One region of the Streptomyces sp. NPDC040589 genome, then DNA from elsewhere that is predicted to be linked to it. Evidence: riboswitches for the same ligand, from Rfam matches in the RefSeq annotation. Region 1 holds a riboswitch; the other holds the start of a gene.
What was found. A riboswitch is a leader RNA that binds a small molecule or an ion and turns the genes downstream of it on or off. The one in region 1 is predicted to bind glycine.

Region 1 (15,197 bases):
CTCGCCGCGGCCGGGGTGGACGAGGAGGAGCTCAAGGAGTGGGAGTCGTACGGGCTGGTCACTCCACTGGAGGACGGGGCGTACGAGGCCGAGGCGGTCACCGTGGCGGCGCTCGTCGCGGAGCTGGGGCGGTTCGGGATCGAGCCGCGGCACCTGCGGGTGATGAAGGCCGCCGCCGACCGCGAGGCCGGGCTCGTGGACCAGGTGGTGGCTCCACTGAAGCGGCACCGGAACCCGCAGACCAGGGCTCATGCGGAGGCCCGCACCAAGGAGCTGGCGGGGCTCACGGTGAAGCTGCACGCCGCGCTGGTGCAGACGGCGCTCGGGGTGCGGCTGCCGTGAGGCGGCCGGACCCGTGGGGGCCGGATCAGGCGCCCGATCCCGGCCCGACTACCCAAACGTCCCGAGCACGGCCTAGGGTTGCTGTGTGAACGAGCTCGATGTCGTAGGTGTCCGGGTCGAAATGCCCTCCAACCAACCGATCGTGCTGCTGCGTGAAGTGGGAGGCGACCGTTACCTCCCCATCTGGATCGGGCCGGGGGAGGCGACGGCGATCGCCTTCGCCCAGCAGGGCATGGCTCCCGCGCGGCCGCTGACCCACGACCTGTTCAAGGACGTGCTGGAAGCCGTCGGTCAGGAGCTCACAGAAGTGCGTATCACGGACCTGCGTGAGGGCGTCTTCTACGCGGAGCTGGTCTTCGCCAGCGGCGTCGAGGTGAGCGCCCGCCCGTCCGACGCCATAGCGCTGGCCCTGCGCACCGGTACGCCGATCTACGGGAGTGACACGGTCCTCGACGACGCCGGCATCGCGATCCCGGACGAGCAGGAGGACGAGGTGGAGAAGTTCCGCGAGTTCCTCGACCAGATCTCCCCGGAGGACTTCGGCAGCAGCAGCCAGTGAGCTCCGGAGGCCGGTGAGGGCCGGGCGGGGAGCGGTAGCGGTTGTGAGGCACGTGGGCGGCCCGGCGGACGATGAGTCCGCGGCAGGGCCGCCGCCGTATGTGTGACGGGTGAATTGCCCGCATGTGCCGGTGGTCAGTGTGAGCGTCACACGGCCCGCGCCGAAGGCATTCGGCTAGCCTTTCCCGGCGGTGGGGCACGGGAAACCACTCTTAGGGTGATTATCACTCGGCGTGGCGAGTGTGGCGATCGTTGACGCACCCCGGGTGACTGCCTACCGTCGAGAAGGCAGGTCAAGGACGGAGGTCGGCGTGAGCAGCAGCGGCGACGGTACGGCTGGGGGCGGCCCCGAGCGCAGTCTCAGGGCGAGCGGTCCGTACGCTCCCCCCGGCTCTCGGCTCCTTGCGGGCGGAGGCTATCCCCAGCCCGATGGTTCGGCCGATCTCGCTCCGCAGCGACCGTCGGCGGTGCCGAGCAGCGGAGGGACGACGTCCATGGCGTCCGAGCAGATCGGCTATCGCGGCCCCACGGCCTGTGCGGCCGCCGGTATCACCTACCGGCAACTGGACTACTGGGCCCGCACCGGTCTCGTCGAGCCGAGTGTGCGCCCCGCCTACGGGTCCGGGACACAGCGGTTGTACAGCTTCCGGGACGTCGTCGTCCTGAAGATCGTCAAGCGGTTCCTCGACACCGGGGTGTCGCTGCAGAACATCCGCACGGCGGTCCAGCACCTCAGGGAACGCGGTTTCCGCGACCTGGAGCGGATGACGCTGATGAGTGACGGTGCGACGGTCTACGAGTGCACCTCGCCGGACGAGGTCCACGCGTTGCTCCAAGGGGGGCAGGGTGTCTTCGGGATCGCGGTGGGTGTGGTGTGGCGGGATGTCGAGGGCGCGCTGTCCCAGCTGCACGGGGAGCGGATCGACACCGGGGAGACCCTGGTCGGGCCCAACCCGGCGGACGAGCTGGCGCGGCGCCGGAACCGGGCCGTCTGACCCGTTGGACGGTGCGGGGCGCGTGCGGCCGCACGAGGCGGGACGTTTCCGCACCGGGCTGTAAGCGCTATCTCCCGGGGCGGCCTGGAGGGTTCGGCACGGCGTTGTCAGTGGCGTAGGGCAGCATCGGAGTCGTGAGAACCTCGCCCACGATTCTGCATCTCGACATGGATGCCTTCTTCGCCTCGGTGGAGCAGGCGTCCAAGCCGAGCCTGCGCGGCAAGGCGGTGGTCGTGGGCGGACTCGGGCCGCGGGGCGTGGTCGCGACCGCGTCGTACGAGGCCCGGGTGTTCGGGGTGCACTCGGCGTTGCCCATGGCGCAGGCCCGGCGGCTCGCGCCCAACGCCGCGTATCTCGTGCCGCGCTTCGGGTTCTACCGTGCGATCAGCGAGCGGGTGATGGAGCTGCTGGGGGCGCTGTCGCCGCTGGTGGAGCCGCTGAGCCTGGACGAGGCGTTCGTGGACCTGGAGGCCGGGGGCGCGGCCTGGGACGAGCGGTCGGCGCGGCTGGCCGGGGTGAAGCTGCGTGCGGACATCCGGGCTGTCACGGGGCTCACGGGGTCGGTGGGGCTGGCCGCGTCCAAGATGCTCGCGAAGATCGCCTCGGAGCAGGCCAAGCCCGACGGGCTGGTGATGATCGAGCCGGGGACGGAGCGGGCGATGCTGGGGCCGATGTCGGTGCGGACCTTGCCGGGGGTCGGGCCGGCGACGGGCGACCATCTGCGGCGGGCCGGGATCACCACGGTCGAGGAGATCGCCGAGGCGGGTGAGGACGAGCTGGTCCGGCTGCTGGGGAAGGCGCACGGACACGGGCTCTACGCCATGGCCCTGGCGCGGGACGACCGGCCCGTGGTGGCGGAGCGGGAAGCGAAGTCGGTGTCGGTCGAGGACACCTACGACGTGGACATCCACGACCGGCTGCGGGTCGGGCTGGAGGTGCAGCGGCTCGCCGACCGCTGCGTACAGCGGCTGCGCGGGGCCGGGCTGTCCGGGCGGACCATCGTGCTGAAGGTGCGGCGGTACGACTTCTCGACACGCACCCGGTCCGAGACGCTGCGTGGGCCGACGGACGATCCCGGGGTGATCCGTGAAGCGGCGGCCAGACTGCTGGACTCGGTCGACACGACGGGTGGTGTGCGGCTGCTCGGGGTGGGGGTCAGCGGGCTTGCCGACTACACGCAGGAGGACCTGTTCGCGCAGGCGGCCGGGGAGCGGGCGGTCGCGGAGGGCCCGGTCGAGGAGCACGCCGCGGCGCCGGTCGAGGAGCGGCCCGCGCCGGCCGAGCGGCGGTGGCCCGCCGGGCACGATGTGCGGCACGCCGGGTTCGGGCACGGGTGGGTGCAGGGCAGCGGCCTGGGGCGGGTGACCGTACGGTTCGAGACGCCCGACTCCCAGCCCGGACGGGTGCGTACCTTCCGGATCGACGATCCGGAGCTGGAGCCGGCGGATCCGTTGCCGTTGGTGTTACGCGAGCCCGAGGGGGGTCATGGGCCGGATGGTGAATCCGGGGGTGTGGGGCTGCGCTCCGCCGCCCCTTAGGGGTTCGCCGGGGCTTCAGGCCGTCTCGTCCTTGCCTGCCAGTTTGCCGAACTCGTGGTCCTGGAGCGGGGGAGGGGCGGCGACGTCGAGGCCGTAGTGGTGGTAGAGCTGGAGTTCCTGCTCCGGGGAGAGGTGGCGGCCCACGCCGAAGTCGGGGGCGTCCTTGATCAGGGCGCGGTCGAAGGGCACGTGGAGGGCGCCGTCGATCAGTTCGCTGGGCTCGAGGGGGACGAAGGCGTCCCTGCTGAACAGGCCGGTCCGTATGGCCGCCCACTCCGGGACGCCGGTGGCGTCGTCGAGGTAGACCTCGTCGATCGTGCCGATCCTGGTTCCGTTGCGGTCGAACGCCTTGCGGCCGATCAGGTTGCGCGGATCGATATCGGTTCGCACGGGCCCTCCACATGGTCGCAACTCATCCGTAACCACTACAAAACGGCACAATCGAGGAGGCGGCCACTCGAAGGTTCGTGCGTTGACCGCGCTGGTAGGCTGACAACGGCTGCTGACCCCGTGCGGGAGAGTCCTCCAGACATCATCGGAGGCGCCGAAGGAGCAAATCCTCCCCGGAATCTCTCAGGCCCACGTACCGCACGGACGAGGTCACTCTGGAAAGCAGGGCGGATGTCACGGCTTCCGCCCTCACCGACGGTGAAAGCCGGAGGCCTTCGGGCGATCCGGTGAAGCTCTCAGGTTGACATGACAGAGGGGGAGGCCGTCCGGGTACCCGTGCCGTGGTGCCCCTCGAAGGTCGTGTCAGACCAGGAGGCCTCCGCATATGACCGCCCATCGCATTCCGCTCTCCGAACTCGAAGAGGCAGTTCCCTTCGAGCAGCGCCACATCGGCCCCGACCACGAGGCGTGCGCCAAGATGCTCGCGCACGTCGGCTACGGCTCGCTGGACGAGCTGACGGCCGCCGCGGTCCCGGCCGTGATCAAGAGCGCCGAGGCACTTGACCTGCCGGGCGCCCGCAGCGAGGCCGAGGTGATCGCCGAGCTGCGCTCCCTCGCCGACCGCAACCAGGTGCTCGGCTCCATGATCGGGCTCGGCTACTACGGCACGTTCACGCCGCCGGTCGTGATGCGCAACGTCATGGAGAACCCGTCCTGGTACACGGCCTACACGCCGTACCAGCCGGAGATCTCGCAGGGCCGGCTCGAGGCGCTGCTCAACTTCCAGACCATGGTCGCCGACCTGACCGGACTGCCGACCTCCGGCGCCTCCCTGCTCGACGAGGGCACCGCGGCGGCCGAGGCCATGGCGCTGTCGCGGCGTCTGGGCAAGAACAAGAAGGGCCTGTTCCTGGTCGACGCGGACGCGCTGCCGCAGACCATCGCCGTGATCGAGACCCGGGCCGAGCCGACCGGTGTCGAGGTCGTCGTCGCCGATCTCAGTGACGGCATCCCCGCCGAGATCGCCGAGCGCGAGATCAACGGCGTGCTGATCCAGTACCCGGGCGCCTCCGGAGCCGTACGGGACATCAAGCCGGTCATCGACCAGGCGCACGCGCTCGGGGCGCTCGTCACCGTCGCCGCCGACCTGCTCGCGCTGACCCTGCTGAAGTCGCCCGGTGAGCTCGGCGCGGACATCGCGGTCGGGACGACGCAGCGGTTCGGCGTGCCGATGGGCTTCGGCGGACCGCACGCCGGTTACATGGCCGTCGGGGAGAAGATGGCGCGCAGCCTGCCCGGGCGGCTCGTCGGTGTGTCCGTGGACGCCGACGGGAACAAGGCCTACCGGCTGGCGCTGCAGACACGTGAGCAGCACATCCGTCGTGAGAAGGCCACCAGCAACATCTGCACCGCGCAGGTGCTGCTCGCCGTCATGGCCGGTATGTACGCCGTCTACCACGGGCCCGAGGGTCTGAGGAGCATCGCGCGGCGCACCCACCGGTACGCCACGGTCCTCGCCGCCGGGCTCGCGAACGGCGGTGTCGAGGTCGTGCACGGTGCCTACTTCGACACCCTGACCGCGCGCGTCGAGGGCCGGGCCGCCGAGGTCGTGGCCACCGCCGCGGAGCGGAACGGGGTCAACCTGCGTCTCGTCGACGCTGACCACGTCTCGATCTCCTGCGACGAGACCACGACGCGGGTCCAGCTGCGTGCCGTATGGGCCGCGTTCGGGGTCGAGGGTGTCGTCGAGGCGCTGGACGCCGCCACGGAGGACGGCCTTCCCGGTGCCCTGCTGCGGTCCGACGAGTACATGACCCACCCCGTCTTCCACCAGTACCGCTCCGAGACCGCCATGCTGCGCTACCTGCGCCGGCTGGCCGACCGTGACTACGCGCTCGACCGCGGCATGATCCCGCTGGGCTCCTGCACCATGAAGCTCAACGCGACCACGGAGATGGAGCCGGTCACCTGGCCCGAGTTCGGGCAGCTGCACCCCTTCGCTCCCGCGGGCCAGGCCGAGGGCTACCTCACGCTCATCCACGAGCTGGAGGAGCGTCTCGCCGAGGTCACCGGGTACGACAAGGTGTCCCTCCAGCCGAACGCCGGGTCGCAGGGCGAGCTGGCCGGTCTGCTCGCCGTACGCGGGTACCACCGGGCCAACGGGGACGAGCAGCGCACCGTGTGCCTGATCCCCTCGTCCGCGCACGGGACCAACGCCGCGAGCGCGGTGATGGCGGGCATGAAGGTCGTCGTCGTCAGGACCGCCGAGGACGGCGAGATCGACGTCGAGGACCTGCGGGCGAAGATCGAGCAGCACCGTGACGAGCTGGCGGTGCTGATGATCACGTACCCGTCCACCCACGGCGTGTTCGAGGAGCACGTCTCCGAGATCTGCGCCCAGGTGCACGAGGCGGGCGGGCAGGTCTACGTCGACGGGGCCAACCTCAACGCGCTCGTGGGGCTCGCCAAGCCGGGGCACTTCGGCGGGGACGTCTCGCATCTGAACCTGCACAAGACCTTCTGCATCCCGCACGGCGGCGGCGGGCCCGGCGTCGGTCCGGTGGCGGTGCGTGAGCACCTCGCGCCGTATCTGCCGAACCATCCGCTGCAGCCCGAGGCGGGCCCGGAGACCGGGGTCGGCCCCATCTCCGCGGCGCCGTGGGGCTCGGCCGGAATCCTGCCGATCTCGTGGGCGTACGTCCGGCTGATGGGCGGCGAGGGGCTGAAGCGGGCCACGCAGGTGGCCGTGCTCAGCGCCAACTACATCGCCAAGCGGCTGGAGCCGCACTACCCGGTGCTCTACACCGGCCCCGGCGGGCTCGTCGCGCACGAGTGCATCGTCGACCTGCGGCCGCTGACCAAGGCGACCGGCGTGAGCGTCGACGACGTCGCCAAGCGGCTCATCGACTACGGCTTCCACGCGCCGACGATGTCGTTCCCGGTGGCCGGGACGCTGATGATCGAGCCGACCGAGTCGGAGGACCTGGCCGAGCTGGACCGGTTCTGCGAGGCGATGATCGCCATCCGCGCGGAGATCGAGAAGGTCGGCTCCGGCGCGTGGCCCGCGGACGACAACCCGCTGCGTGGCGCCCCGCACACCGCCGGCGCGCTCGCCGGGGAGTGGGAGCACGCCTACAGCCGTGAGGAGGCCGTCTTCCCGGCCGGAGTCGCGGCCTCCGACAAGTACTGGCCGCCGGTGCGCCGCATCGACCAGGCCTTCGGCGACCGGAACCTGGTGTGCTCCTGCCCGCCGCTGGACGCGTACGAGGACTGACCTACCGGCCGGTCAGAGGGAGGGGCTCCGCTGATGCGGGGCCCCTCCCTCTTGCGCTCCTGCTGTCATGCGACGGCTAGTGACACCTCGGTCGACTTGATCAGGGCGACGACGGGGGTTCCGGCCGACAGACGGAGATCGTCCGCGGCGTCCTTGGTGATCGCCGCGGTCAGTTCGCCGCCCTCGACGGTGATCCGGACGGAGGCCATCGCGTCGCCGGCCGCGATGCCCGTGACCGTGCCGGGGAGCCGGTTGCGGATGGACAGGCCCTCGACGGGGGCGGTGGCCACCGCGACCTCTGTCGACTTCACCAGGGCGCGCACGGCGGTGCCCGGTGTGAGACCGAGGTCGTCGGCGGCCTCGCGGGTGATCGCGGCGGTGAGGTCCTGGCCGCCGGTGAGGCGAACCCTGACCGTCGCCATGGCCTCGCCCGGTGTGACGGCGGTGACGGTGCCGGGGAGCTGGTTGCGGATGCTCAGGCTCATGGGTGCACGGTAGCCCGGTGAGGCCCTTATGCCGTGTATGCGTGTGTCTGCTTCGCCTTGATCGCCTAGGGCTGCGTGCCGGGCGCGACAGGGGCGGGGGAGGGGAACCGCGAATGTGGGGTTGGCGACCGGTGTGACGCGATATAGCGTTAGTTGGCGAGTGGGTGGGTCGGGTGCCGTGCCCGGAGAGGTCGGGGGCTGTGATGGCGGGAGAGTTCTCGCGTGCCGGTGGATCGCCCGAGGTGAGGGCCTCGCATGCGGGCCGGGACCGGGTGGTGGAGGTGCTGCGCGTCGCCGCGGGCGACGGGCGGCTGACCATGGAGGAGCTCGACGAGCGGCTGGAGGCCGCGCTGTCCGCCCGTACGGTCGGCGAGCTGGCCGTGCTCACGACGGATCTGCCCGAGGTGGTGGGCGAGACCCCCGTCGAGGTCGAGGACGTCGTCCGGATCGAGCAGCAGGGGGCCTCGACCCGGCGCGGCGATGCCTGGGTGGTGCCGCGGCGCCTGGAGATCCGTTCCTCGTTCGGCGAGGTGACGCTCGACTTCACCGACGCGGTGATCACCCAGGACACGCTCCACATCGACCTGGAGATGGGCGGCGGCGCCCTGAAACTGGTGACCCCGCCGGGCGTCGTGGTGGACACCGGCTCCCTGGTGCTGAACTACTCCAAGGTCAAGGCGCGCCGGGCGGGAGCGGCGGCCGAGGCGCCTGTCGTTTTGCGGGTGCGGATCACCGGCGAGATCAGCTTCGGGCAGGTCGTGGTGCGCCGGCCCCGGAGAGGGCTCGGCCGGCGGACAGCGAGGAAACCCGCCGGCTGAGGCCGGTCAGCCGACGTGCACCCGCGGCCGCCGCTTCCGGTCGCGTTCCGCCTCGCGCAGGACCTCGCGGGTCACCGGGGCGACCTCGCCCTGGCCGAACAGGAAGAAGCGCAAGAGGTTGGTGAAGGGTCCGCCCTCGGTCCACTCGAAGTAGATGTGCGGGGTGCAGCCGGTCAGGTCGCGGGCGTGCAGGAGCAGGGCGGCCAGCGCGTTGGGGACGGAGGAGGACTCCAGGGTCAGAACGCGGTAGCGGCCGTGGAGCACCTCGCCGCGTACGGTCAGGCTCGCCTCGAACTCCGACGGGTCGGTGACCGTCACCTCGACGAAGACGAAGTCCTCCTGCCCGGGCACGTCGTTGTCCTGCCGGATCTGCTCGATCTTGTCCCGGTACTCCGCGATGTCGCGCCGGTCGGGCTCGTTGGCGATGAACCGCATCCTGCGGCTGGCCATGTCCCGGACGAAGCGCTCCGCCATGCCGTCCAGCGACACGCTGGTCACGCGCAGTTCGAACGCCCGGGCCAGCCGCGACAGCAGGGAGACGAGGATGATCCCGGCGATGAAACAGGCACCGATCTTCACGCCGTCCGGGCGCTCGATGACGTTGAGCACGGTCGTGTAGAGGAACACGGCGGAGATGACCGCGAAGCCGATGGTCCAGTTCCGCTGCCGGGCCTTGCGGGCGGCGATGGTCACCGCGATCGCGGCGGAGCTGATGAGGACCAGCACACCGGTGGCGTAGGCGCCGCCCTGCGCGTTGACGTCGGCGTCGAAGATCCAGGTGACCAGGAAGGCGATCAGGGTGAAGACGATGACCATCGGGCGCACGGCGCGGGCCCAGTGCGGGGCCATGCCGTAGCGGGGGAGGTAGCGCGGCATCAGGTTGAGCAGGCCGGCCATCGCGGAGGCGCCGGCGAACCACAGGATGGCGATCGTGGAGACGTCGTAGACGGTGCCGAAGGCGTTGCCCAGGTAGTCGTGCGCCAGATAGGCCAGTGCGCGTCCGTTGGCCTGGCCGCCCGCCTCGAACTCCTTCTCGGGGATGAGGAGGGTGGTGATGAAGCTGGTGGTGATCAGGAAGACGCTCATGATGAGAGCGGCCGTGGTGAGCAGCTTCTTCGTGTCCCGGATACGGCCCTTCGGATTCTCCTCCGTGTCGCCGTCGTCGCCCTTGACATGAGGCATCACGGCGACGCCGGTCTCGAATCCGGACAGGCCGAGGGCCAGCTTCGGGAAGACCAGCAGGGCGACGCCGATCATGACGAATATGTTGCTGTGCTGCGTGGTGAGGGCGCTGGACCAGTCGGTGACCACATGACCGGCGGTGGCCACGTGGTAAAGCCCGACGGCCACCACGACCGCGTTCAGCGCGAGGTAGGCGCCCACCAGGGCGACGGCGACGCCGATGGCCTCCAGGAAGCCCTTGAGGAACACCGCGCCGAGCAGCGCGACCAGGATCAGCGTGATCAGCAGCTGCTTGTCGTGCAGGGCGCTGTTCAGGTGCGGGTTCTCCACCAGGTGGGTGGAGGCGTCGGCGGCCGACAGGGTGATGGTGATCAGGAAGTCGGTGGCGGCGAAGCCGAGCAGGGTGAGGACGAACAGCTTGCCCTGCCAGAAGGAGAGCAGCCGCTCCAGCATCGCGATCGAGCCCTCGCCGTGCGGGCTCTCCTCGGCCACCCGGCGGTAGACCGGCAGGGCGCCCGCCAGCGTGACGATCACCAGCACGATCGTCGCGATCGGGGAGAGCAGTCCGGCGGCGAGGGCCGCGATCCCGGGCTGGTAGCCGAGTGTGGAGAAGTAGTCGACGCCGGTCAGGCACATCACCCGCCACCAGGGCTGGCCCTTGTGCGGGGGCTCCGGTTCGGCGTGGGGTCCGGTGTGGCCGCCGCCCTTGCCCATGTCGGACAGGCCCTCCAGCATCCAGGCACGCAGGCGACTGGGCGGGGTGGGCTCCGTACGGCTCGGTGGCAGGTGCTCAGTGGTGGCCATCGAAGGTGCTCCCGGGAGGCGGCGCAGGGTATTTCCGGCCATCACTGGACGGCCCGCTCAGCGTAAGCGGAGCGTGATGTCGTGGCCCGAGGATGAGAGGGCTGAGCGCGTCAAGCTTCCGTTAAGACTCGGCGTCGGGTGCCTGCGGTCGGGATGCCGGGGTGTGAAACGCGAGCTGAGGGCGGTTGGGGTGGCGGCCGGGCGGCCCGTCCGTGCGCCAGTGCGGTGTCCGCGGCCGGCCCGTGTCTGAACACCCTGTGTGATCGCAGGCGGGTGGGCTCCGTAAGGTTCGTTCAGTATTCCGAATGTTTCGTCGCCTCAAACACTCTTGCATCGGGGTGAGATTCACCGTGCGCGAGGGGTTGTCACCCTTTGGCGGCTGTCTCTAGGGTGCGGCAACGACGCAGCTTTCTGGAGTTCATCCGAAACTTTCGAGGAGCATGATGGGCGACCCGGCACTGTCCCGCCGCGGCTTTCTGGCGGCCTCCGCCGCGGCCGGTCTGGGGATGACGGCACTGACCGCCTGCGGCGGGGACTCGGACGGAGGGTCGTCGGGGACGACCACGATCGAGTGGTGGAACATCTCCACCACCGAACCGACCAAGGGTGTCTGGGCTGCGCTCGCCCGCAAGTTCGAGGCGCAGAACCCCAAGGTCAAGATAAAGATCGTCCAGTTGGAGAACGACGGCTTCAAGTCGAAGATGACGGCCCTGACCTCCTCCGGGAAGCTGCCCGACATCTTCCACACCTGGGGCGGCGGAGTCCTGAAGCAGCAGGTCGACGCCGGACTCGTCGAGGACCTCACGGACAGCACCAAGCCGTGGGGCGACGCCCTGCTCCCGGTCGCCAGAGAGCCGTACCTGCTCGACGACAAGGTCTACGGCATCCCGTTCGACATCGGCATGATCGGCTTCTGGTACAACAAGGCCCTCTTCGAGAAGGCCGGTATCAGCGCGCCCCCGACCACGTGGACCGGCTTCCTCGACGCCGTACGGAAGCTGAAGTCCGCCAAGGTCACGCCCCTTGCCCTGGCCGGCAAGGAGAAGTGGCCCGGCATGTACTACTGGGCCTACCTCGCGATGCGCACCGCCGGCGCCGACGCGCTGCAGAAGGCCTACGACGACAAGGACTTCACCGGCGCCCCCTTCGTCGAGGCGGGAGCGCACCTCGACGAACTCGTCGGCCTCCAGCCGTTCCAGAAGGGCTACCTCGGCGCCGCCTACTCCACGCCCACCGGCCAGGCCGCCACCGTCGGCAACGGCAAGGCCGCCATGGAGCTTATGGGGCAGTGGGCCCCCGTGGTGCAGGCCGACTCGGGCAAGGGTCTCGGCAAGGACCTCGGCTTCTTCCCGTTCCCCGCGGTCGAGGGCGGCAAGGGCGCCCTCACCGAGGTGTTCGGCGGAGGCGGCGGGCACGCCCTGCGCCGGGGCGCCCCACAGGCGGCCCTCGATTTCCTGAAGTTCTTCGCGTCCGAGGCCACCGACCTGGAACTGGTCAAGAAGACCGGCGTCCTCCCTGTGGTCCCGGCGGCCGAGAGCGCCATCGCCGACCCCAACATCAAGGCCGTACAGGAGCAGCTGAAGAAGGCCACCGGCTTCCAGCTCTACCTCGACCAGGCCTACGCGCCCGCCGTCGGCCAAGAGGTCAACGACAGCGTCGCCGCGCTCATCGCCGGTTCCAAGTCCCCCGAGCAGGTCGCCCAGTCGATCACCAGGACCGCGAAGGAAGAGCAGTAGCCGACGATGACCTCCACGTTCCTGCCGGACAAACGGACCGGCGCCGACATCGGCCTGCCGCCCCCGGCCGCGGACCGGGCCCGGAGCCGGGCCCGGCGACGCGCGCTGAACTGGCTGACCGCGACCGGCTTCCAGCTGCCCGCCCTGGTGCTGTTCGTGGGGCTCGTGCTGCTGCCGATGCTGTTCGCCCTGTACGCCGCGTTCTTCCGCTGGGGCGGCTTCGGCATGCCCTCCGACTACATCGGCGGCGAGAACTTCACCCGGCTCTTCCAGGACGAGGTCTTCCTGGGCGACCTGTGGCGCTGTCTGGTCCTCGTGGTGCTGTCGCTCGTCCTGCAGCTGCCGTTCGCGCTCGCCATGGCCGTCCTGCTCAACCAGCGCATGCGCGGCCGGGCGGTGTACCGGATGCTGTTCTTCGCCCCGTACGTCCTGTCCGAGGCGATCACCGGTGTCCTGTTCGGCATGATCTTCGCCCCGGACGACGGCTTCGCCGACCAACTTCTGGGCAGGATCGGGCTGGAGGGACTCGGCGGGGAGTGGTTCGCCGACCCGTCCACGGTCATGGCGACCCTGTTCCTGGTCATGACCTGGAAGTACTTCGGCTTCCACATGATGCTGTACCTGGCCGGACTCCAGGCCGTCCCCAGGGAGCTGACCGAGGCGGCGCTCATCGACGGGGCCGGTCCCTGGCAGCGCTTCCGCAGCGTGACGCTGCCGCTGCTCGCGCCCACCCTGCGCATCAGCGTCTTCCTGTCGGTCATCGGGTCCATCCAGCTCTTCGACCTGGTGTGGGTGACCACCGCGGGCGGTCCCGACCATCACTCCGAGACCATGGCCGTGACCATGTTCCAGTACGGCTTCAAGCGCTACCAGGTCGGCTACGCCAGCGCGATCAGCGTGGCCATGTTCGGCATCAGCCTCGTCTTCGCCCTCGCCTACCAGCGGTTCGTGCTCCGGCGTGATCTGGAGGGGGCCACCACGACCATGCGGGGTGACGGAAAATGACATCTCGTCAGAAGAGCGGCCGGAGCCTTCCGCTGCACCTCGTCCTGATCGCCGTCGGCGCGTTCATGGCCGTTCCCCTGCTCTACGCCGCCCTCTCCGGCTTCAAGTCCACCGACGAGCTGTCCCGCAATCCGGTCGGTCTGCCCGAGTCGTGGGTGACCTCCAACTACACCCAGATCCTCGGCTCGGGGGACTTCTGGCGGCTGATCGGCAACAGCACGCTGATCGCGGTCGGAACGACCGTCCTGGTCGTCGCGGTCTCGGCCCTGTCGGCCTTCTCCTTCGCGCGGTTCGCCTTCCGCGGCCGGGAGGTGCTGTTCACGCTGTTCACGATGGGGCTGATGTTCCCGTTCGCGGTGGCGGCCCTGCCGCTGTTCCTGCTGCTGCGCTCCCTGGGCCTGCTGGACAATCCCCTCGGTGTGATCCTCCCGCAGGCGGCCTTCGGACTGCCGATGACCATCATCATCCTGCGGGGCTTCTTCCGGCAGATCCCCGGTGAGCTGGAGGAGGCGGCCACGCTCGACGGGTGCAGCTCGTTCGGCTTCTTCTGGCGGGTGCTGCTGCCCATGGCGCGGCCCGCGCTCGGCACGGTCTCGGTGCTGGCCGTCGTCACCAGCTGGAACAACTTCTTCTTGCCGCTGCTGGTGTTCACCGACGCGCAGTGGTGGACGCTGCCGATCGGCGTGCAGCAGTTCCAGGGGCAGTACTCCGCGGAGTACGCCAAGGTCTTCGCCTATCTGGTGCTGGCCATGGTCCCCGCACTCGCCTTCTACTCGGTCGCCGAGCGGCAGCTCGTCGGCGGCCTCACCGCGGGCGCCACGAAGGGCTGACGCGCGCCGCGGACGTACGGCTCACCCATCCGTTTCGACGTTGAGGAGTCGCACCATGCGCAGGACCGCCAAACGGCTCAGACTCGCCGGGGCGCTGGCCGCCGTGCTGGTGGCCGGATCCATCGCCACCGGCCCGGCGGCACAGGCCGGCGAGGAGCACGGCAAGGAACCCACCCTCGCGGACCTCGCCCAGCGGCACGGCCGCTACTTCGGGAGCGCGACCGACAATCCCGAGCTCGTCGACGCGCCGTACAAGGCCCTGCTCGGCAGCGAGTTCGACCAGATCACGCCCGGCAACGGCATGAAGTGGTACGCCACCGAGCCGCAGCAGGGCGTGTTCGACTTCTCCAAGGGCGACGAGATCGTGAACCTCGCCCGTGCCAACCGGCAGAAGGTGCGCGGCCACACCCTGGTCTGGCACAGCCAGTTGCCCGAGTGGCTCACGGGGCGGGAGTGGACGGCGCCGGAGCTGAGGGCCGTGCTGAAGAAGCATGTCCAGGCGGAGGTGCGGCACTACCGGGGCAAGGTGTTCGCCTGGGACGTCGTCAACGAGGCGTTCAACGAGGACGGTACGTACCGGGAGTCGGTCTTCTACAAGACGCTCGGGCCCGGATACATCGCTGACGCGCTGCGCTGGGCGCATCAGGCCGATCCGCGCGTGAAGCTGTATCTCAACGACTACAACATCGAGGGGATCGGCCCGAAGAGCGACGCGTACTACAAGCTGGCCAAGGAGCTGAAGGCCAAGGGCGTCCCGCTGCACGGCATCGGCCTCCAGGCCCACCTCGCCCTCCAGTACGGCTATCCCACCACCCTGGAGGACAACCTCCGCCGCTTCTCCCGGCTCGGCCTCGACACCTCGCTCACCGAGGTCGACGTACGGATGATCCTGCCGGCGACGGAGGAGAAGCTGGCCCAGCAGGCCGAGTGGTACCGGGACCTGACCGAGGCGTGCCTGGCGGTACGCCGGTGCGTCGGCGTCACCCTCTGGGACTACACGGACAAGTACTCCTGGATCCCGGCGTTCTTCCCGGGCCAGGGCGCGGCCCTTCCGTGGGACGAACAGCTCAAGCCGAAGCCGGCGTACTTCGCGCTGCGTGAGGCGCTTGGGGGGAGGTAGCGGGGGTGGGTGGCGCCCTGCTGGTGGGGGATCGGCGGGGCGCCATTCGGGATGGGGCGGGGTGGGGCGGCTGTGTTCGGTCGCGCGCTGCGTGGGGCTCGCGGTCTGGGACGGCCGTGC
Region 2 (15,197 bases), on a different contig from region 1:
GGGTGTTCGCCGCGTCGCGGTCGGCGAGGATCGCCGAGCCGCAGCCGGTGGGCAGTTCGCCCCGTTCCACCTCGCGCAGCAGGCGGGTGGTGGCCGCGCGGTGGCGCAGGAACGCGTATCGCGAGACGCCGCGACCGCGGTCGCGCTGGCCGGCCAGGGCCTGCTCGGGGGTGACGTCGAGCATCAGCAGGTGGAGCGTGCCGCCCCGGCGGCGGGCCTCGCGGGCCAGCCAGCGGCGGACCCAGGCCTGCGTGCCGCAGTCGTGCACGACGACGGCCTCCCCGCCGCGCAGTGCGCGGCGCAGCCCGAAGTAGTGGGCGAGGCGGACGAGCGGGCGGTAGACCGCGTACGGCAGGGCGCGCGGCATGCGGCGGTCCCAGTGGTCGCGGGTGTCCTGCGAGTCGATGCGCCGGCCCGGCACGGTGCGCCGCATCAACGTGGACTTGCCGCTGCCGGGCAGCCCCGTGACCACGACGATGTCGCGGGGGCCGAACAGCAGCGCGTGCGGGCCGCGGCCGGCGCGCTCGCGCAGATCGCGGACGACCGGCACCGGCTGCGGGCCGCAGGCCGCATGCGCCGGAGCGGTCGACTGCTCGGGCAGCGCGATGCCCGACGTCGTGGCGTACGCGGTGGTCCTGTTCACCGTGATCGTCCTCCCCTGGGGCCAGGTACGGAGTCCCATGCCCGCCGAGTGTAAAGAGAAGGTAATGCCCGATGTCTCTGGTTTTAGTCCTCTTCCTGCAACAGGCCTGCTACAGGGTGGTCCCCCTGCCACCCCGCGACAATGCGTGCAATGATGTGCCCGCCAACTGCATACCGGCCGTTTGAATCCGCGCGGGAGAGTCCCCAGCACCGTCCGACGCTGGGGCGCCGAAGGAGCAAGTCCCTCCCTTGAATCTCTCAGGCCCCGTTACCGCGCGGGCGAGGCACATCTGAAAAGCGGGCCGCACCCTTCTCCGGAGTCCGGGGAGGCGGCGTGGCCCCACCCAAGGTGCAAGCCGTGTCCCATGTGGTCATGGCGAACCTCTCAGGTTCCGATGACAGATGGGGAGGAACGACCTCGCCCGTCATGCCCCTGGGAGACGACCGACCGATGAGCAGTACAGGAGAACTCCGCCACACCGCGCTCGATGCCCTGCATCGTGCGCTCGGCGCGACGATGACCGACTTCGCCGGCTGGGACATGCCCCTGCGCTACGGCTCCGAGCGTGACGAGCACAACGCGGTGCGCACGAAGGCCGGGCTGTTCGACCTCTCCCACATGGGGGAGATCACCGTCACGGGGCCGGGGGCCGCCGCCCTCCTCGACCACGCCCTGGTCGGCAACATCGGCGGGGTCAAGCCCGGCCGCGCCCGCTACACCATGATCTGCCAGGCCGACGGCGGCATCCTCGACGACCTGATCGTCTACCGGCTGGCCGAGCAGGAGTACATGGTCGTCGCCAACGCCTCCAACGCCCAGGTGGTCCTGGACGCGCTGGTGGAACGTTCCGCCGGCTTCGACGCCGAGGTGCGCGACGACCGGGACGCCTACGCGCTGCTCGCCGTACAGGGCCCGGAGTCCCCGGGGATCCTGAAGTCCCTCACCGACGCCGACCTCGACGGCCTGAAGTACTACGCCGGTCTGCCCGGCACGGTCGCGGGCGTGCCGGCCCTCATCGCCCGCACCGGGTACACCGGCGAGGACGGCTTCGAGCTGTTCGTGAAGCCGGAGCACGCCGTCGAGCTGTGGCAGGCCCTGACCAAGGCGGGCGAGGGCGCCGGCCTGGTCGCGTGCGGGCTGTCCTGCCGCGACACGCTGCGCCTCGAGGCGGGCATGCCGCTGTACGGGCATGAGCTGAGCACCTCTCTGACCCCCTTCGACGCCGGGCTCGGCCGGGTGGTGAAGTTCGAGAAGGAGGGCGACTTCGTGGGCCGCGAGGCCCTGGCGGAGGCCGCCGCACGCGCCGAGCAGAACCCGCCGCGCGTCCTGGTCGGCCTTGTCGCCGAGGGCCGTAGGGTCCCGCGCGCCGGGTACCCGGTCGTCACGGACGGCGAGGTGATCGGCGAGGTCACCTCCGGCGCCCCCTCCCCCACGCTCGGCAAGCCGATCGCGATGGCGTACGTCGACCCCGCGCACGCGGCTCCCGGCACCTCCGGTGTGGCCGTGGACATCCGGGGCAGTCACGAGCCGTACGAGGTCGTGGCGCTGCCGTTCTACAAGCGCCAGAAGTAGAGACTGGCCAGGCGCCAGAAGCAGACACCGGCCGCGGGCCGCCACAGCGGTCCCGGGCATCTCACCCCCGCTCACCAGCGGTCCCCTTCATCAGCACTCCCGCGCGTACAGGAGAATCCAGGCCATGAGCAACCCCAAAGAGCTGCGGTACAGCAAGGAGCACGAGTGGCTGTCGGGCGCCGAGGACGGCGTCTCGACGATCGGCATCACGGAGCACGCGGCGAACGCGCTCGGCGACGTCGTCTTCGTCCAGCTCCCGGCGGTCGGTGACGCCGTGTCCGCGGGCGAGACCTGCGGCGAGCTGGAGTCGACCAAGTCCGTCTCCGACCTCTACTCCCCGGTCTCCGGTGAGGTCACCGAGGTCAACGAGGACGTCGTGAACGACCCGTCCCTGGTGAACTCGGCCCCCTTCGAGGGCGGCTGGCTGTTCAAGGTGCGCGTCACGGACGAGCCGGGCGACCTGCTCTCCGCCGACGAGTACACCGCGTTCTCCGCCGGCTGAGAGGTCGTAGCCGTATGTCCGTCCTGAACACATCCCTGCACGAGTTCGACCCGGCCGTGGCCGCCGCGGTCGACGCCGAGCTGCACCGGCAGCAGTCCACGCTCGAGATGATCGCCTCGGAGAACTTCGCCCCGGTCGCGGTCATGGAGGCGCAGGGCTCGGTCCTGACCAACAAGTACGCCGAGGGCTACCCGGGCCGCCGCTACTACGGCGGCTGCGAGCACGTCGACGTGGTCGAGCAGATCGCGATCGACCGCGTCAAGGAACTGTTCGGCGCCGAGCACGCCAACGTCCAGCCGCACTCCGGAGCCCAGGCCAACGCCGCCGCGATGTTCGCGCTGCTCAAGCCGGGCGACACCATCATGGGTCTGAACCTCGCGCACGGCGGGCACCTGACCCACGGCATGAAGATCAACTTCTCGGGCAAGCTCTACGACGTCGTCGCCTACCACGTCGGCGACGACGGCCGGGTCGACATGGCCGAGGTGGAGCGGCTGGCGAAGGAGTCCCGGCCGAAGCTGATCGTCGCGGGCTGGTCGGCCTACCCGCGGCAGCTGGACTTCGCCGAGTTCCGCCGGATCGCGGACGAGGTCGGCGCGTACCTGATGGTCGACATGGCGCACTTCGCCGGGCTGGTGGCGGCGGGGCTGCACCCGAACCCCGTTCCGCACGCGCACGTGGTGACCACGACCACCCACAAGACGCTGGGCGGCCCGCGCGGCGGTGTGATCCTCTCCACGGCCGAGCTCGCCAAGAAGATCAACTCCGCTGTCTTCCCCGGTCAGCAGGGCGGTCCGCTGGAGCATGTGATCGCGGCCAAGGCGGTCTCGTTCAAGGTCGCGGCCTCCGAGGACTTCAAGGAGCGCCAGCGCCGTACGCTGGAGGGTGCCCGCATCCTGGCCGAGCGTCTGGTGAAGGACGACGTCCGGGCCGTGGGCGTGGACGTCCTGTCCGGCGGCACGGACGTGCACCTGGTCCTGGTCGACCTGCGCCACTCGGAGCTGGACGGACAGCAGGCCGAGGACCGCCTCCACGAGGTGGGCATCACGGTCAACCGCAACGCCATCCCGAACGACCCGCGCCCGCCGATGGTGACCTCCGGTCTGCGGATCGGCACGCCGGCCCTGGCGACCCGGGGCTTCGAGGCCGAGGACTTCGCGGAGGTCGCGGACGTCATCGCCGAGACGCTGAAGGCGCCCGCTCCCTTCGGGGCCGCCGACGCCGACGCGCTCAAGGCCCGGGTGAAGGCCCTGGCCGACAGGCACCCGCTGTACCCGGGCCTGAACAAGTAACGAAGAAACCCTTCAGGGCGCCGCGCCCGCCACAAGCGGTCGCGGCGCCCGGCCCCACCGCACCACCCCCGTAGTCAGGAGTTCCCCGTGGCCATCTCGGTCTTCGACCTGTTCTCGATCGGCATCGGCCCGTCCAGCTCCCACACGGTCGGCCCGATGCGCGCGGCCGGCCTGTTCGTCCGGCGGCTGCGCAACGAGGAGCTGCTGGAGTCGGTCGGATCCGTCCGTGCCGAGCTGTACGGCTCGCTCGGCGCCACCGGCCACGGCCACGGCACGCCCAAGGCGGTCCTGCTCGGCCTGGAGGGCGACTCGCCGCGCACGGTCGACGTGGAGAAGGCCGACGCCCGGGTGGACGCGATCAGGACCGACGGCCGGCTGAATCTGCTGGGCGAGCACGAGATCGCGTTCTCCTTCGACGACGACATGGTCCTGCACCGCCGCAAGGCCCTCCCGTACCACGCGAACGGCATGACCCTGTGGGCGTACGACGCCTCGGGCGCGGAGCTGCTGACGAAGACCTACTACTCGGTCGGCGGCGGCTTCGTCGTCGACGAGGAGGCCGTCGGCGCGGACCGCATCAAACTCGACGACACCGCCCTGAAGTACCCCTTCCGCACGGGCGACGAGCTGCTGCGCCTGGCCCAGGAGACGGGCCTGTCCATCTCGGCGCTGATGCTGGAGAACGAGCGCGCCTGGCGCACCGAGGAGGAGATCCGCGCCGGCCTGCTGGAGATCTGGCGGGTGATGGAGGCGTGCGTGGCGCGCGGCATGTCCCGCGAGGGCATCCTGCCGGGCGGTCTGAAGGTGCGCCGCCGGTCCGCGAACACCGCGCGCAAGCTCCGCTCCGAGGGCGACCCGAAGGCCCTCGCCATGGAGTGGATCACCCTCTACGCGATGGCGGTCAACGAGGAGAACGCGGCAGGCGGCCGGGTCGTCACCGCCCCCACCAACGGCGCGGCCGGCATCATCCCCGCGGTCCTGCACTACTACGTCAACTTCGTGCCGGGCGCCGACGAGGAGGGCGTGGTCCGCTTCCTGCTCGCCGCGGGCGCGATCGGCATGCTGTTCAAGGAGAACGCCTCCATCTCCGGCGCCGAGGTCGGCTGCCAGGGCGAGGTCGGCTCCGCCTGCTCGATGGCCGCGGGCGCCCTGGCCGAGGTCCTCGGCGGCTCACCCGAACAGGTCGAGAACGCCGCCGAGATCGGCATGGAACACAACCTCGGCCTCACCTGCGACCCGGTCGGCGGGCTGGTCCAGATCCCGTGCATCGAACGCAACGGCATGGCCGCGGTCAAGGCCGTCACCGCCGCCCGCATGGCGATGCGCGGCGACGGCTCCCACAAGGTGTCCCTCGACAAGGTCATCAAGACGATGAAGGACACCGGGGCGGACATGTCGGTGAAGTACAAGGAGACGGCCCGGGGCGGGCTGGCGGTGAACATCATCGAGTGCTGAGGTCACGTGGGCGGAGCGATCTCCGCTCGTAGTGCCTTCACAGCCGTCTCCAAGGCGCCCTGGACAGCCTCGCCGGTGTCTCCGGTGGCGATCACCGCGCCGAGCAGGCTGGAGGAGAAGTGCTCGGGCGGCAGCCTGATGGCGGTGCCCGGGCTGCGGTCGAGCACGATGTGATGGACGCCGGGGACGCCCAGCGCGGTGTCGAGGCCGTCGACCCGGAGGAGCTTGCCCGCCGCCGGGGCCGTGATCTTCCGCAGGCCGGCGTGCAGGGGCGGCTGGTCGGGCAGGCGCGGAGCCTGGCCGGTGGCGACCCGGATCACGTTCTCGTGGAAGGGGACCCCTGTCGCCAGTCCCACGAGATGGGAGCCGATGTAGTCGCCGCCGGCGCGGGCCGCGACCTCGATCAGGCGGGCGCCCGTCCCCGGGTCGTACATGCACTCCAGGTGGAAGGCGCAGTCGTCGAAGCCGAGGGCGAGGACGGTCTCGTGGGTGAGAGCGTGCACGGCCGAGCTCGCGGCGTCGGGCAGGGCGCTGGGATGCAGGTGGGCGAGTTCCAGGCGGAACGGCTCGGTCGTCGTCTTGTCGGTGATTCCGCAGACGGTCACCTCACCCCGGTGAACGAAGCCTTCGACGCTGTGCTCAGTGCCCCGCAGCAACTCCTCGAGGACCAGGTCGCCGCGGTCGTGGCGGAAGATGCTGTCGCCGTCCGCCCCGGTCAGGCGCGTCAACTCATCGAAGGCGGGCCGCAGTTCATGCTCCTCCCGCAGCAGGTAGATGCCCTTGCTCCCGCTGCCGGCGGCCGGCTTCAACACCGCCGGGAGCCCGATGTCCGCCAGCGACCGCACCGCGTCCCGCCAGGTCCGTACTCGGGCGAAGCGAGGGATGAGGTGCGGCCGGTCCGCGAGGGCCTGGCGCATGAGGTACTTGTTGCGGGCGAGGCGGGCCGCGGCGGGGGCGATGCCGGGCAGACCGAGGCGCCGGGCGGCGCGGGCCGCCGGTTCGACACCCGCGTCCCCCCAGGCGACGACGCCGGCGACGGTGTGCGCGGTGGCGACGGCGTCCACGGCCGCGTCGAAGGCGTCGGTGTCGTGCGGATCGACGGCGCGTACGTCGGTGAGCAGGGCGCCCGGCAGTCCGGCGGGGGGCTTGCCCGCGAGGAGTGCCACGGAGAAGCCGCACCGGTGGGCGGCCTCCAGGGCGGGGCGATGTTCGAGCGGGTTCTTGCGCAGCCCGACGAAGACGACGACGGGGCGTGGGGCGGGCTCGGGCACGGTCACTCCACCTCGATGACGAGCTCGGACTCGACGCGGTCGAGGAGCGCGTCGAACTCCTCGGCCGTGTCCGCCCCCAGGACGACGAGCAGGCACCAGTCCATGGCGTGCGAGACGCCGAACGTGTCCCCGGTGCTCTTGGAGCGGCGCCAGCCGAGCACACCGTCGACCGCCTGTATCCGACGGTCCGTCGGCATGGCCGTGATGGTCCCGGCGCGGGACGGGCGCAGGTGCAGCGCCCCGATGTGGCGGCGCGGGGGCGTCGCATCCGCTGTGCGACCGTACAGAAGGCCGGTGGCGACGGTGTCGTACACGCTGTGCCCGAGGCCCGCGGAGAGCATGTCGGGGACCCAGCCGCCGCCGATGCGGGTGGCGATCTCCGAGAAGACCAGTTCGCCCGCGGGGGTCTCGAACGCCTCCATGTGGGTCACGGCGGTCTCGATTCCCAATGCCTCGTTGACGCTGGTGTGCATGCCGAGGAGGCGTTCATAGAGCTCGGGGTGGTCCTCGCGGGGGAGGATGTACGAGCCGTCCCGGGAGCGCGGGGTCTCGTGCTCGTCACGCGCCGGGACGTGGTCGAGCCGGGGCGCGTAGTACGCGCTCACGGTCAGGAAGAGCGGTTTGCCCGCCGACCAGAGCGCGTCGATGTGCAGCTCGCGGCCGTCCACGAAGCGTTCGACGACGAGGTGCCCGGAGCTGAGCCGCTCGGGCTTCGGCAGGTCGCGCAGGACGGCGGCGATCTCCGTCGCGTTCTCGACCCGCACGGTGCTCATGGTGCCGAAGCCGAACGCCGGTTTCACCACGGCCGGGAACCCCACGTCGGGCAGGGGGTCGCCGTCGGCGAAGGAGGCGCCGACGGGCAGGGAGGCCCACGGGGTGACGGCGACACCGGCGCCGGCCACGAGGTGTTTCATCATCCGTTTGTCGCGGACGGCCGCCTGCATCGCCGCGCTCGCCGCGCCGCAGTCGAGCAGGCCGCGCAGCTGGGCGGCGCCGAGCTGGCCGTCCTCGGAGAAGCAGAGCACCTGGTCGACCCGGACGCCGCGCACGGCGAGGTCCACGGCGACGCCGGTCATCTCCTCGACCGAGTCGGTGCTGCCGACGCGGTAGACGGCGCGGGCCGCGCCGAGCAGTTCGGGGGACGCTGCGGCGCGGTCCGCCTCGGCCTCGTCGAGCACCAGGTGGAGGTGCGGGGTGGCGGCGAGCAGTGCCCGGACCATGTCGGGGCGCCACTTGCAGAGCACGACGGTGGGCCCGTCCTCGGCGATCCTGGGCGGTTCGGCGTCCGGGGCGGGTCGCGGTGCCGGAGCGGCGGTGTCGGGCTCCATGCGGATCTCGATCTGCCCGCGGACGAGGTCGGCCGCGGCGTCCACGTCCGCGGGGCCGTCGGCGAGGAGCAGCACATGGGCGACCCGGTCACCGGACGAGTGGAGGCCTGCGACGAGGTCCCCGGCGTGCTTCTTCTGCCCGACCCTGACCACCTCGGGGCGTTCCGCCGCTTCCCCGGTGCCGTCCACGGACGCGATGCGGCCCGGGCGCGGTGCGGGCAGGAACAGCACGCCCGCGGTGCGGGGGCGTCCGGCCGGGAGGCTCACGGTCCTGCCGAGGGACAGTTCGATGACGCTGCGGAAGAAGTCGTGCCCGTACGCCCGGCACATCAGTTCCATGATGTGGTCCCCGGGGGTGCGCACGGCGAACTCCATCGGCCGCAGCGCGCTCCCGTCGTCGCGGTACTCCAGGTGCACGATGCCGGTGCGGATGCCGGCGGCGGCCACGAGTGCGGCGGTCTGCGCGTCGGCGCGGTCACGTTCGGCGGGAACGTACGGCAGCTGGTGCTGGAGTTCGACGAACTCGGGCGGCCCGGTGGTCACCTTGCGGGTGTGGTTCCCGAAGATCACCTCACCGTCCTGGACCAGTCCTTCCCAGCTGTACTCGGGTGCGTCGAGGTACTCCTCGATCAGTACCAGCCCGCCCACGTCCCGGCGGTCCAGGTCGGCGCGCAGCTCGTCCTCGTTCGCGACACAGTGGACGCCGACGCTGCCCATGCCTCGCAGCGGCTTGACGACGACCGGGTAGCGGCCGCGGCTCCATGCGGCGGCCCGGTCGGCGTCGTCGACGACGGCGTGGTCGGGCTGGGGAAGTCCGGCGTGCGCGAACAGGGCCCGCTGGACCGCCTTGTTGCGGCTGGCCTCGGCGGCGGCGAGGGAAGGGCCGGGCAGTCCGAGCCGCTCCTGCACGCGGGCCGCGGCCAGCACGTGCTGTTCGGCGAAGGGCACGACGCCCCGGGGGCGGTGGCGGTCGGCCAGGCCCAGCGCGCCCTGGAGCCAGTGTGTCTCGGTGCTGCCCGAGGGGGTGGCGAAGTGCGCGACGCGGCTCTCGTGCTGCTCGCGCCAGGCCTCGTCGTCGAGCAGGACGGTGCGCAGGCCGAGGTCGTGGGCGGCGTCGACGTAGCCCCGGCCCATGATGCCCGCGCCGACCAGCAGCAGTGTGTCCGTCATGTCGTGTCCCCTGTGTGTGACGCGGGTGTCGGTTCGGGTGAGCCGGCGGCGGGTGCCGGCGCCACTGCGCGCCGCCGGCCGACGGCAAGGAGCAGCAGCAGGCAGAACGAGGCGAGACTCAGCCAGACGGCGGTGGCCTCGCCGGTGAGCGTGAGGGCGACGCCGACGGAGGGCCCCGCGGCCGTGCCGATGCCCATCGCGCCTGCGGCCAGCGCGGAGACGCGGGTGACGTCGCGCGGGCCCACCGAGTCGATCAGCCATGGGTGGAACGAGCAGGAGTAGGCGCACTCGCCGAGCGCGAAGACGACGGCGAAGAGCAGGAGTCCGGCGTAGCGGACGGGCAGCGGGCCGAACGCCGAGGCCGCGGCCGCGGCGTACGCCGCGGCCCACAGCACCACCGCCGCCCGCAGTCCGTACGCCTCGTCGCGGCTGCTCAGCAGGCGGGTCACCCAGGTCTGCCCGAGGGCCACCACGAGGGTGTTCACCAGCAGCAGGCCCGAGACGGTGCCGAGGCCTATGCCCATCAGCCGGACGGCCACGAGCGGCGCGGTCGCCTCGAACTGGCTGTGGCCGAAGAGGTAGGCGCCGAGCTGGAACAGGACGGCGAGCGCGCCGGCCGCCCCGAGCCACTTCCAGCCCCTGCCGGCTGCGCCGGGCTGCCCGTCGTCCTCGGGCCCGTCGGGGCCGGTCGAGTGCTCGGCGTCAGCGGTCCGGGTCGCTTCCCGGCGCTCCCGTGCCCGGACCCGGTGGAAGGCGTAGGTGAGCGGCAGATAGCTCAACGCGTTGCAGACGAACAGCCACGGCACCGCCGAGGTGGTGAGGATCCCCGTGGTCAGGCCGGCGGAGACGGCCCCGAGTCCGAGGCCGACGTTGATCGCCCGGTAGCGGCGGGCGAAGACCGAGCGTCGCTCCTCCTGGGGCGTCAGGGAGTTGAGCACCGGCACCATGGACACCAGCAGGCAGCCCTGGCCGCAGCCGATGAACAGGACGGCCGCGCACAGGAAGGCCAGGGAGCCCGCGACGGCGGTTCCCAGGAACCCCACGGCGAGCATCAGCGTGCCGGCGAGTCCGAGGAGCGCGGGCCGCGGTGTGAACCGGCCGGTCGCGAGCACACCGGTGGTCGCGAGGTTCGCCGCGGCGGCGGCACCGTAGAAGACGCTGACGCCGGCCGTGCCCACGGCGGGCAGGTCCGACAGGTAGAGCGCGGTGTACGGATACACCAGACCGGAGCCGAACGCCGACACGCCGTTGACGAGGATCAGCACGTCGGCCGCGGTGAAGCGCCGCGCGGAACTCTGTTGCCTGCTCACGCGGCCGCGCCCTGTTCCGCGAAGGCCGTGTTGAGGAAGTACGTCCAGTCCCGTGCGCCCGGATCAGAGACGTGCAGCAGGTTCTCCACCGCGTCGTAGTGCGTGGTGGGGTAGCGGACGACCCGGCGCACCATCTCCTTGGCGATGTGCAGGGTCGACAGTTCCTCCTCCCCCGCGTAGCGGTAGAGCTCCACCTCCTGGTCCACCAGGTAGCCGCGCAGACTGCCGGCGAGCCGGGTGAAGTGGGTGTTGTCCGCGTACAGGCCGAGGAAGTCGCGCTGTGTGCACCGGGTGCGCCGGTGGTCGGCGACCGTGAAACCGAACGCGTCCGCGATGCCCAGCACCAGGCCGGACGTTCGGACGCAGCCGTCTTCGCCGGGGTCGAGGACCGGCCCGGAGAGCAGGTTCCGCAGGGCGGCGAGCCGCAGGCCGGGGGCGTGGAGGGTGCGGACGTACCAGTCCCGGGCGCGCACCTTGCGCTCGATGTTGGCCAGCGCCCATGCGACGGCCTGCTCGGAGGTGTCCACCTCGAAGGCCTGGGCAGTGGCGGGCTCGTACACGCGCAGGAGTCCGCGCACCGCGTCCCGGGCCGACGCGGCAGGGCACCGCGCGTAGGGGCCGGCGAGGATGTCGGGTTTCAGAATGAGCAACGCGCCCGCGCTCATCGGGCCTCCCCCAGAAGCAGGTCGAGCAGTCCGAGCAGCCGGACCAGGTCGTCGTCGGCGACGGTGCGGTACAGACCGACGCGCAGCGCGGTCGGCCGCGCGGGGTCGGCGAGCCCGTAGGCCAGGGCCCACGTCCCCAGGAACTCCGTCACATCGCGCACGGCGGCCGGTGCGAGGGCGGTGGGCAGCACGGCGGCGAGGTCGCGTCCCGGCCGCTGCGGCGGACCGACGAGCCAGGAGCTGCCGGCCGTGTGGGCGCGGAGCAGCTCCATGCGGGCCTCGATCTCGCCCTCCATACGTTCGGGGTGCGACTCGGCGAGGGTGCGCACACCGTGGGCGAGCATCATCAGGTCCGAGGCGCTGGGACGCGGGGCGTCCGGCGCCTCCGCGTCCAGCAGAGCGCGGACGCGGAAGGGTCCGCCGTCCCCTTCCGCCCGGGCAGCCGCGGCGGCCCTGGGGGACAGGGTGAGGACGGTGGAGCCGGGCACGACACCGAAGAGCCAACTGGGGCAGAAGCACGCCACGTCCAGTTCGCCGAGGAGGGTGTCGTCGAGCGGCCAGGAGGTGCGCGAGAGGTCCGCGGCGGCCCATCCGCCGGTGCCGTGGGACACGGTCGGCCGCTCGGCCCCCTCGACCGGCCGGGGGACGGCGTCGTGGGCCCGGGCCCACTTCTCCTCGGCGATCATCCGGGCCACGGCGTGCGGCGGGGCGGAGACGAGGACACAGACGTGGCCGTCCGGCAGGTGCAGCAGCGCGCGCAGCTCCTTCAGGAGCGACGCCAGGAAGCCATCGGTGTGGGCGAAACCGGGCTGGAGCCCGAGGACCACGGGCCCGGACCGGGCGAGGGCCGCGAGCCGGTCGGCGGGAACGGGGACACACGCGCCGCCCAGCCGGGGCTCGCGGGGTATCAGCGCGTCGGGCAGGTCGTACAGCTCGACGGGCGTGAAGCCGCGCCCGGTGTGGGGTGTGACGGTCCGGGTCACGGCGTCGACGGCTCGGAAGTCGCGCTCACCGCGGGCCGTTTCGGTCCGCGCCGTGGTGTCGGCGTCGGTTTCGCTCAGGTCGTCATGGTCGACGAGGGGCATCGGCGTCATCCCAGCTTCGGTCGGGCCACGGTGCGGACGTACGGGCCCGCCAGGTCGCCTGCCGCGTCGATGACCGCGGCGAGTTCGGCCCGGGTCTGTGCCACCGCGGCGGCGGTGTCGGGGGGCGGGACGAGCAGGTTCCGGGCGACATGCGCGGCACAGCCGGCGCCGGCGTGGCGCGCCACCTCCCGCTGGAGCAGCCGGACGAGCCACTTGACCGAGGGAACGGTCACGCCCGCGGCGGCGAGCGCGCACTGTCCGGTGTGCACGAGGGCCTCTCGGTACATCCAGGCGGCCGAGTCGGCGTGTCCGTCGGCCAGTTCGCCCGACACGTCGGTGAGCCGGTTGACGGCGGCGACCGCGGCGACGTTCAGCAGATAGCGGGGCAGGTCACCGGTACCCAGTTCCTCGCGCAACTCCCGCAGCCGGTCGGGGCGCCGCAGGGCGCGGCCGGTCCGGACACGGTGCAGGATCTTGAGGTTGTCCTCGTCGACGAGCTGGGCGATGCCCTTCTCCCCCGACAGACTCGCCACGCTGGTGCGGAAGGCGTCCCGCAGGATGCCGAGTGCGGCCGGGTCGAGGACGGCGACGTTGACCTCCCGGCCCTCGTGGCAGGCCACGGTCGCCGTGCGCTCGCCCTGCCGGGCCGCGGTCTCCGACCCGGTGACCCGCAGGTCGCCGACGACGTACAGGTCGAGGTCGGAGTTGCGGTTGGCGAGTCCGTCGGTCGTGGAGCCGGCGAGGAAGAGCAACTCGTCGTCGCTGCCGCCGGCCGCCGCGAGGGCGGTGACGGCGAGCGCCTCGAAATCGGTAGCCTGCTCCGCCGCCCCGTTCACGGAGGCGGTCGGGGTTCCTGGTGCGTTCACTGCTGTTCCTTCGACGTCATCCGGGACCGGCAGCGGCTGCCGAACGCCGCCAGGACCGCGCGGTCCAGAACTGATCGGCCTGTGTGGTGCTCGAAGTGCCACTGCACCCCGAGGACGAAGCGGTCCGGCGCGCCGACGCTGATCGCCTCGACCGTCCCGTCCGGGGCCACGGCCTCGACGAAGACCTCGCCGGGGATCTTGTCCAGCCGGTCGCTGTGCTGCGAGTTGACCGGCACGGCGGCCGGATCCTGTGCGGGGCCGGCCAGCCCCGCGAGGAGACCGCCCGGCCGCACGGCCACCGTGTGGGCGGGCGCCCACCGGTCGGGCCCGTCCACGCCGGCCCGCAGCCGGTGCTTCACCTCCGAGTGCGGCACGGAGGCGAGGGTGCCGCCGTGGTGCACGGCGAGCTCCTGCATGCCGCGGCAGCTGGCGAGCACGGGCAGGCCGGGCATCTCGTCGGCCGCACGCAGCAGCGCGGCCGCGGTCTCGTCCCGGGCCGGGTCGTACTCCCTGCCGGCCACGGCGTGGGCCTCCCGGCCGCCGTAGCGGACCGGGTGGACGAACGAGCCGCTGCCGGGGAGCACCAGCCCGTCCAGGCGGGCCAGGACGCTGCGGGCGTGTCCGGGGCGCACGGTGTGGATCAGCACGGCGGCCACGCCCGCGTGGTCCAGAAGGGGCTCGGTCAGATGGTCGTTGACCCGGGAGTAGGTGGTGCCGTTGGCCCGTTCCTTCCGGCAGGCGAGGACTCCGACCAGCGGGAGATGCGGAGGACCGCCGGTCACCGGGCCGACTCGCGTACGTCCACGACGGCAGCGGGCAGGCCTGCCGGGTCCTCGGTGACGACGACGGCCACGACGGTGTCCGTACCGGGCCAGTCCTCGGCGAGGACGACCTGCGGGTGGGTGAGCGCCGTCTCGGCCACATCGGCAGCCGGGCGCCCCGACTTGGGCAGGAGCACCATCGCGGCGCCGCGCACCGGGTCGGGGGTATCGCCCGGCAGCTCGCCGTCGGTGAGCAGAGCGAGCAGCGCCTCGTAGGGCCGGACCGCCCCCTGGTGCGCGTACGGAATGAGGTGAGAGTTGATCAGGTCGCCGCCGAGCCGACCGCCGACCTCCAGGACGACGGGGCCGGAAGAGCCGAGGCGCAGGTCGACGTGGAACCCGCCGGTCCCGAGGCCGACGGCGAGCACGGCCTGTTCGGCGGCCCTCTTCAGGTCCTTGGCCTCCGTGTCCGACAGGGCGGAGGGGACGGCCGTGGCCCACGACGGGGACAGCGGCCCGTCGACGCTCTTGTCGGTGACGCCGAGGATGCGCACCGTGCCCTCGGAGACGACGCCGGAGACCGAGTGCTCGGAGCCCTCCACGTACTCCTCGACGAGGAAGTCGCTGGTTCCGGAGTAGTTGGCGGCCGTGAGCGCGAACACCTCGTCCAGACCGGTCTCCTCGGTGATCAGCGCCATGCCGCGGCCGCCGGAGCAGTGGGCGGGCTTGAACACCAGGGGCCGGCCGGACGTGCCGAGTTCCGCGGCGAAGGTCCGCAGGTCGTCGGCCGTCCGGCCCGCCCGCCACGGCGGGTTGAGCCCGTACGGTTCCATGGCCCGGCGCTGGGCGGCCTTGTCCGTCGTGACGTCCGCGGCGGCGGTACCGATGCCGCGCACCCCGAAGCGTTCGGCGAGCAGCGCGGTGAGGCCGACGAACTTGTCCCCCCAGCAGGCGACGGCGGCAGGGGCCTGGCCGGGCGAAGCCTGAGCGGCCTGTTCCGCGAGCGAGGCGCCGCGGTCGAAGGAGCCGCGCCGGTGGTCGGGGAGCCCGGTGTGGGAGACGTCGGCGTCGGATGCGACGTGGACGCTCAGTCCCCGGGCCGTGGCGGCGTCGAGTTCGGCGCGCCATTCCAGAGGGGAGCGCCGCAGGCCGAGGTAGAGCACCATGCCGCTCCGGGCCTCGCCGTCGTGGTCCGCCGTCGTCGGGTTCACCGCGGGGGTGTTGGCTGTGGTCATCTGTCAGACACCGTTCTTGTTCGCCGTCGTGGCCTGCGCGCC

Region 2: linked by a shared signal. The riboswitch ahead of gcvT (glycine cleavage system aminomethyltransferase GcvT) and the one ahead of gcvP (aminomethyl-transferring glycine dehydrogenase) in region 1 are both predicted to bind glycine.

What each region holds. Positions count from the first base shown of each region.
Region 1 covers NZ_JBVIWP010000004.1:7,169-22,365, forward strand. Annotated here, with positions in the region: gene ftsR (transcriptional regulator FtsR) at 1-342, shown strand, start outside; gene ACZ58V_RS17905 (bifunctional nuclease family protein) at 428-901, shown strand; gene ACZ58V_RS17910 (MerR family transcriptional regulator) at 1,212-1,895, shown strand; gene ACZ58V_RS17915 (DNA polymerase IV) at 2,030-3,433, shown strand; gene ACZ58V_RS17920 (PRC-barrel domain-containing protein) at 3,449-3,823, opposite strand; glycine riboswitch at 3,937-4,032, shown strand; gene gcvP (aminomethyl-transferring glycine dehydrogenase) at 4,209-7,097, shown strand; gene ACZ58V_RS17930 (TOBE domain-containing protein) at 7,163-7,582, opposite strand; gene ACZ58V_RS17935 (DUF1707 SHOCT-like domain-containing protein) at 7,786-8,400, shown strand; gene ACZ58V_RS17940 (APC family permease) at 8,407-10,386, opposite strand; gene ACZ58V_RS17945 (extracellular solute-binding protein) at 10,830-12,122, shown strand; gene ACZ58V_RS17950 (carbohydrate ABC transporter permease) at 12,129-13,127, shown strand; gene ACZ58V_RS17955 (carbohydrate ABC transporter permease) at 13,124-13,957, shown strand; gene ACZ58V_RS17960 (endo-1,4-beta-xylanase) at 14,013-15,077, shown strand.
Region 2 covers NZ_JBVIWP010000001.1:301,887-317,083, forward strand. Annotated here, with positions in the region: gene ACZ58V_RS01310 (AAA family ATPase) at 1-643, opposite strand, end outside; glycine riboswitch at 826-926, shown strand; glycine riboswitch at 928-1,054, shown strand; gene gcvT (glycine cleavage system aminomethyltransferase GcvT) at 1,094-2,215, shown strand; gene gcvH (glycine cleavage system protein GcvH) at 2,340-2,717, shown strand; gene glyA (serine hydroxymethyltransferase) at 2,732-4,009, shown strand; gene ACZ58V_RS01330 (L-serine ammonia-lyase) at 4,097-5,464, shown strand; gene ACZ58V_RS01335 (ATP-grasp domain-containing protein) at 5,467-6,735, opposite strand; gene ACZ58V_RS01340 (ATP-grasp domain-containing protein) at 6,738-9,233, opposite strand; gene ACZ58V_RS01345 (MFS transporter) at 9,230-10,543, opposite strand; gene ACZ58V_RS01350 (hypothetical protein) at 10,540-11,208, opposite strand; gene ACZ58V_RS01355 (hypothetical protein) at 11,205-12,302, opposite strand; gene ACZ58V_RS01360 (hypothetical protein) at 12,299-13,159, opposite strand; gene ACZ58V_RS01365 (gamma-glutamyl-gamma-aminobutyrate hydrolase family protein) at 13,156-13,941, opposite strand; gene ACZ58V_RS01370 (ATP-grasp domain-containing protein) at 13,938-15,155, opposite strand; gene ACZ58V_RS01375 (hypothetical protein) at 15,159-15,197, opposite strand, start outside.